2 regions of the Mumia qirimensis genome follow, and region 2 is predicted to be linked to the other one. Evidence: predicted binding sites of a transcription regulator. Region 2 holds the regulator's gene; the other holds the start of a gene.
What was found. Region 2 encodes LexA, which represses DNA repair genes until DNA is damaged. Its sites were predicted from a motif close to TCGAACANNTGTTCGA; they were not measured.

Region 1: ruvC (crossover junction endodeoxyribonuclease RuvC) is a predicted target of LexA. The motif match lies at 2,026-2,041, and genes of this name have one in related genera.

What each region holds. Positions count from the first base shown of each region.
Region 1 covers NZ_CP162023.1:2,087,148-2,090,545, forward strand. Annotated here, with positions in the region: gene AB3M34_RS10040 (YebC/PmpR family DNA-binding transcriptional regulator) at 1-319, shown strand, start outside; gene AB3M34_RS10045 (hypothetical protein) at 361-834, shown strand; gene AB3M34_RS10050 (hypothetical protein) at 862-1,233, shown strand; gene AB3M34_RS10055 (hypothetical protein) at 1,287-1,661, shown strand; gene AB3M34_RS10060 (CsbD family protein) at 1,752-1,925, shown strand; gene ruvC (crossover junction endodeoxyribonuclease RuvC) at 2,088-2,741, shown strand; gene ruvA (Holliday junction branch migration protein RuvA) at 2,738-3,367, shown strand; gene ruvB (Holliday junction branch migration DNA helicase RuvB) at 3,380-3,398, shown strand, end outside.
Region 2 covers NZ_CP162023.1:2,743,575-2,746,972, forward strand. Annotated here, with positions in the region: gene AB3M34_RS13215 (serine hydrolase) at 1-217, shown strand, start outside; gene AB3M34_RS13220 (LysM peptidoglycan-binding domain-containing protein) at 228-725, opposite strand; gene lexA (transcriptional repressor LexA) at 961-1,674, shown strand; gene AB3M34_RS13230 (ATP-dependent DNA helicase) at 1,741-3,398, opposite strand, start outside.

The DNA of each region.
Region 1 (3,398 bases), 660 kb from region 2:
CGAGCGGACGATCACCGAGGACGACCTCCTCGAGGTGGTCCTCGACGCCGGCGCCGAGGACGTGAACGATCTCGACGGGTCGTTCGAGGTCATCAGCGAGTCCGGTGACGTGGTCGCCGTCCGTACGGCGCTGCAGGACGCCGGCATCGACTACGACTCGGCCGAGTCGTCGTTCGTGCCGTCGATGACGGTCGAGGTCGACGCCGACGCGGCCGGCAAGGTGCTGCGCCTCATCGACGCGCTCGAGGACAGCGACGACGTCCAGAACGTCTTCGCGAACTTCGACGCGTCCGACGAGGTCATGGCGCAGCTCGGCTGACCCCCAGCACCCGGCTGAACGACGACGTACGGAGATCCCCCATGAAGGTCCGTGATGCCGACGGCGTGATCTGGCGCGTACGCCGACGGTGGTTGCCGTGGCGCATGCGCTCCAAGAACCTGCTCGACTACCTCCCCGGCGGTGGAGGCTCGGGCGGGTTCGTCCCCGACGACCCGATCCTGCTGACGATCTGGCTCCTCTTCGTCCTGCCCGTGGTCGTCGCCGGCGCGATCCTCTTCGTCCTGGTCGGGCTGGAGCTGGCGATCCTGCTCATGCTGCTGCCGGTGGTCGTGCTCGCACGCGCGCTCTTCGTCGGCTGGACCCTCGTCGTACGCCGTGGTGGCACCGTGGTCGGGACGGAACGGGTGAAGGGCTGGCGTGCGTCGGGTGCCAGGATCCGCGCCATCGGCGAAGAGATCCGGACCCGACCCGCAACGACGCTCGTGGACACCACCGGCGACCCGTACCAGCTCGGCAGCGACTGGCAGCAGCAGCCCGGGAGCCCTTCCGCCTGACTCCCGTCCGGTGCGACGATGCCGCTCATGGACATCCTTCGCCCGGGCGGGACCTTCTGGCGGATCGCACCGCGTCGGCGCTCCGACTTCGGTGAACCCCTCCCTTGGATGGCGGAGCTCGCCGGAGCGGCAACCGGCCCGCCGGCACGGTCCGATCTCGGTCGGCGGCCGATCGTCGTGACGTGCGACGGCGTCGTCGTCCACGTCGAGCCGGCGCCAGGTCGTCGTGGGACGGACCGCCGCATCCAGGAGATCGCCGCCGCGCTGTACGCCCTCCCGACTAAGAATCACCCGTCGCACGAGCCGTACCGACCGGGTCCAGGGCCGGGCACCACGGGTGGCTGGGGCGTGCCGGGTCAGGGTGGCGGCTGGACCGACAACGGGTTGTCCGCCTCCTGACGCGAGGCACAAGAGCCATTCCAACTGAGCGCCTCCGGTGCGACGATGACCTCGTGGACATCCTGCGACCGGGTGGAACTCTCTGGCGCATCGCTCGTCGGCAGCACGCCGACTTCGGCGAGCCGGTCCCGTGGATGCCCGAGTTCGCCGGGGCCTCGGCCGTGCCGCCCTCGGACTCCGACCTCGGCATGCGCCCGATCGTCGTGACGTGCGACGGCATCGTCATGCACGTCGAGCCGGCGCCGCGACGCCGTGAGACCGACCGCCGCATCAAGGAGATCGCCGCCGCCCTGTACGCCCTCCCGTGGGCCGCGAGCACCGTCGACGACCCGCCGCACGCGCCGTACCGACCGGGCCAGGGTGGTGCCGCTGGCTGGCGCACCCCCGGCCAGGCCGGCTCGGTCGACGCGTGGTTCTTCGCGCTCTAGCTCCACGGTCGGCGATGCGCATCGATCTGACACCGGCGGGTACCCGTCGTACGGTCAGAGGGTGAACCCGATCTCGAGGAGATGACACGCATGGGTCTCGACGACAAGATCAAGAACGCGACTGAGGACCTCCAAGGCAAGGCCAAGGAGGCCTCGGGCAAGGCCCGTGGCGATGAGAGCCAGGAGGCCGAGGGCAAGGCGGATCAGAGCAAGGCCGACGTCAAGAAGGCCGGCGAGAACGTGAAGGACGCCTTCAAGAAGTAGGCGTCCCTCGCACGTGCAGGGCCCCTTCGCGTACGCCGCGGAGGGGCCCTTCACCGTCGGCGCGTCGCTCCGCCGAAACCGGTCCCGCCCCGCTAGGGTGTCGAACATGTGTTCGTCCCCGCCGCTGTACGAGCTGCTGTGAGCACCGGCACCCTCCGCGTCCTGGGCGTGGACCCGGGCCTGACCCGCTGCGGCGTCGGCGTCGTCGACGGCCGGGTCGGCCGGACCCTCCGCGCTGTCTCGGTCGACGTCATCCGGACACCGGCGACCGACGACGTGGCCCATCGGCTCCTCGCGATCGAGCGTGCGCTGGCCGACGCGATCGCCTCGCACCAGCCGGACGTGGTCGCCGTGGAGCGTGTGTTCTCCCAGAACAACGTCTCGACCGTGATGGGGACGGCCCAGGCCAGTGGCGTGGCGATGGTCGTCGCTGCTCGTCACGGCATCCCGGTCGTCCTCCACACGCCGAGCGAGGTGAAGGCAGCAGTCACGGGCAACGGTCGCGCCGACAAGGCGCAGGTGACGGCGATGGTCACGAGACTGCTCGGCCTCGACGAGGCTCCGAAGCCCGCCGACGCGGCTGACGCCCTCGCCCTCGCCATCTGCCACGTCTGGCGCGGCACGTCCGTCAGTCGCCTCGACGCCGCTGTCGCGGCGGCTCGCCGTGGGTCCGCACCCGTCCGGACGGCGGCCGAGCCGATCAGGTCCCGCATCCCCAGCGCTCCGGCGCACCTCCCGCCCGGGTCGAGCCCCGCACGACCTCCCTCGGCGCGCCCGAGGCCGGCCCGCCCCAACCCTGAAGGGAAGCCACGATGATCGCGTTCGTCCGCGGCACAGTCGCGTCCACCGCCCTCGACTCGGCGGTCCTCGACGTGGGAGGCGTCGGCATGCTCGTCCAGTGCACCCCCGGCACCCTCGCCGAGCTGCGCCACGGCGAGCAGGCCCAGGTCGCCACGAGCCTGGTCGTCCGCGAGGACTCGATGACGCTGTACGGGTTCGCCGACGACGACGACCGCGACACGTTCGAGCTGGCGCAGACGGCGAGCGGCGTGGGCCCGAAGGTCGCGCAGGCGATCATCGCCGTGCTCGGTGCCGAGGGTCTGCGGCGCGCCGTCGCCAACGAGGACCTCGCAGCGCTCACGAAGGTCCCCGGCATCGGTCGCAAGGGTGCCCAGCGGATCGTGCTCGAGCTCAAGGACCGGATCGGCGCAGCGGGTCTCGCGACGCGGCCGACCGCCACCGCCTCCACGGCGTCTCCGGCCGCGGACGACTGGCGTCCTGCGGTGCACGAAGCGCTCGTCGGGCTGGGCTGGAGCGCTCGCGAGGCGGAGACGGCGGTCGACGCCGTGGCTCCGCTCGCCGCCGAGCAGGCCGGGTCCGCCGACGGCGTCGACGTGGGCGACCTGCTGCGCGCCGCGCTGCGGTCGCTCTCCAAGGCGTAGGGGAGGCCCGTCATGAGCAACCACGACCACC
Region 2 (3,398 bases):
AATCGTGCTGTGGAACAAGACCGGCACGATCTCCACCGTCCGGGGAGACGTCGGCCTGGTCTCCGGCCCCGCCCGGACGCTTGCGTACGCCGTGGTGGCCGAGTGGGACGAAGGTGCTCCGGCATGCACCCGCGATGACGTCCTCACCGATATGGCCGCCATCGGCGCGTGGATGCGCGACATCGTTGAGGTCGAAGCGCCCGGCCACGGTCGGTAGACCGATCGACTCAGTAGAGCGGGATGTAGATGGTCGAGCCTGCCGCGACCTCGCCTGCACTCTCGAGCGAGTTGAGCTCGGCGATGTCGTGGACGGTCTCACGGATGTCGCCGCTCGGGTTGGCGTCGGCAGCAAGGTCCCAGACGGTCTCGCCCGGCTGGACCACGACCGCCCGGCTCGGCACCGGATCGCCGGCGTCGGAGGTGGCGATCACCTGCGTCCCCAACCCGACGGTCAGACCGCCCACAGCGAGCAGCGCCGCAGCGAAGACGGCGAGGCGACCTCGTCGCGTCAACCGGTAGGCGGGCCGGGAGGCGGGACGCGGAGTCGGCCGAGGAGGTGCGGAGCGCGGCGCCGTCCGGGGACCGTCGACGAGCGCCCGCCCGGCAGGATGGCGCTCGACGGCGCGCATCAACGGCGTGTCGAGCGCGACGACCGTGCGGTCGGCGCGCTCGAGGTCTCCGGCGTGGCCGGCGGGGCGATCAAGGGTGGTGCGGACGGTGCTCATCGTGTCCTCCGTGTCTCGGACTCGTGGGGCCTGTCCGACCGACGCGAGGTAGGCGATCAGCCCGGAGCCCGGAGCCTGAGCCGAACAGGCGTTCGATCGAACATGCGTACGAAGATAACCACACCCGGTGACACTTTTGAAGGACCCGTTCGAACAAACTTTCGACGTGTCGGCGTCGACACGCTGATCGAACATATGTTTGATCGTGTCGTCGGCCGGGTCTAATGTCAGGCCCATGACCAAAGCCGAGGTTTCCGAGCTCCCCGACGGACCGCCGGACGCGAGTGGCCTGACCCCTCGCCAGCGCCGAGTCCTCGAGATCATCCGCGAGTCCATCGAGCAGCGCGGCTATCCGCCGAGCATGCGCGAGATCGGCGCCGCGGTCGGTCTTGCCAGCGTCTCCTCGGTCGCCCACCAGCTCAAGGTCCTCGAACGCAACGGGTTCGTGCGTCGCGACCCCAACCGGCCGCGCGCGATCGAGGTGTTCCTCCCGGACGTGCTCGCGGCGCGCCGTTCGATCGGCGACGCGCTCGACTTCGGGTTCGACGACACCGGCGCCGGCGACGCCCGCCCCGCCCCCGCGTACGTCCCGATGGTCGGCCGCATCGCAGCAGGCGGGCCGATCCTCGCCGAGGAGCGCGTCGAAGAGGTCATGCCGCTCCCCCGCACTTTGGTCGGCGACGGCACGCTCTTCATGCTCGAGGTCCGCGGCGACTCGATGGTCGAGGCAGCGATCTGCGACGGCGACTACGTCGTGATCCGTCAGCAGCCGACCGCCGAGAACGGCGAGATCGTCGCCGCGCTGATCGACGGGGAGGCGACGGTCAAGACCCTGCAGCGCAAGAACGGCGAGGTGTGGCTGCTGCCGCACAACCCCGCGTACGAGCCCATCGACGGCACTGACGCCACGATCCTCGGCAAGGTCACCACGGTCATGCGGCGCGTCTGACCCCGCGCGCCGTGTGCGGGGGCGCGGGATCCCCTCGGTCCCGTGCCCCCTCGCGCGCCGGCGAGATCAGGACGCAGCGGCGTCCAGGCGCTGGAGCGCGGAGAGCACCTGGGCACGGTCCACGGTCCGCCACATCGGCGGCATCGACGACGCCAAGAAGCTGCCGTACCGTGCCGTCGCCAGACGCGAGTCGAGCACCGCGACCACGCCGCGGTCGTCGGCGCGCCGGATCAACCGCCCCGCTCCCTGCGCCAGCAGGAGCGCGGCATGGGTCGCGGCGACCTGCATGAAGCCGTTACCGCCCTGCCGTTCGACGAGACGCTGACGCGCGCTCATCAACGGGTCGTCGGGCCTCGGGAACGGGATGCGGTCGATGATCACCAGCTGGCACGTGGCCCCTGGCAGGTCGATGCCCTGCCACAGGCTCAGTGTCCCGAAGAGGCAGGTCCGAGGGTCCTCGACGAACCTGCGGGCCAGCTCCGGCAACTGCGCGTCGCCTTGGCAGAGCACCTCGAGGTCGGGCATGCGTTCGCGCACCGCCTCGGTCGCGGCCTCCGCACCCCGACGCGACGAGAACAAGCCCAGAGTCCGTCCTCCGGCAGCGCGTACGAGGTCGACGATCTCGTCGGTCGTCGCGCCGCCCATCCCGTCGCGCCCGGGCGGCGGCAGGTGTCGCGCGACGTAGAGCATGCCCTGCTTCGCGTAGTCGAACGGCGAGCCCACGTCGATGGCGCGCCACGCGAAACCGCCGATCCTGTCGTCGCCGGACTCGCGGTCGTCGGCGACGTCGTCATCGGACGCATCGGCCTTGCCGGCGCCCTGCGGCGCGGGCACCTCACCCTCCTCGACCTTGTCCGCACCCCACAGGCCGACGGTGCGGGCGACCGGATCAAACCCGCCACCCAGCTTGAGCGTCGCGCTCGTCATGACGACCGTGTTCTCGCCGAACAGCTTGTCGCGCAGGGTGAGCGCGACGTCGATCGGTGCGATCCGCAGCTCGTTGCCACCTCGGGACCCGTCACGCTCTGCCAGCCACAGGACGTCTGACTCGGACGCGGCAGCCATGCGCTCGGCGACCTTGCGCACGTCGTCGACCATCGCCTTCGCCTGCTGGCGAGCGGCGTCACCGTCGCCGGACTCCTTCGGCTCCTTCGGCATCGACGAGTGACAGTCGCGCGCAGCGTCACGGACGAGCGAGAGCGCATCGGCGAGCTGGTCGGACGGTGACGCGATCCGGCCGGGCCCGGTCGCCTCGAGTGCGTCGCGCAAGGCGTCGGACGCGTCCTCGAGGTCGTCCGCCTCGCGGCCGCGTACGAACGAGCGCGCTCGCCTCGCCGCGCGCTCCACCATCGGCGGCGACAGGTCGGCGGTCGACGCCTGGGTCACGCGGGCGACGAGCTCGTGGGCCTCGTCGACGACCACGGTGTCGTACTCCGGAAGCATCGGGACGCCGTCGATCGCGTCGATCGCGAGCAGCGCGTGGTTGGTGACGACGAGGTCGGCGTCCGCCGCGTGGTCGCGAGCGGCCTCGGCGAAGCACTCCCCCGCGTACGGGCACCGGCTCGCGCCCAGGCACTCGCGCGCGTGCACGCTGACCTGACGCCAGGCCCGCTCCGTGTGGGACGGCGCCGAGTCACGGTCGCCGACGCCGCCGCGGTCGGACTCCTCCTCGGCCCACGCGCGGAGCGTGACGACCTCCTCGCCCAGCGAGCCGGTGGGCGCCT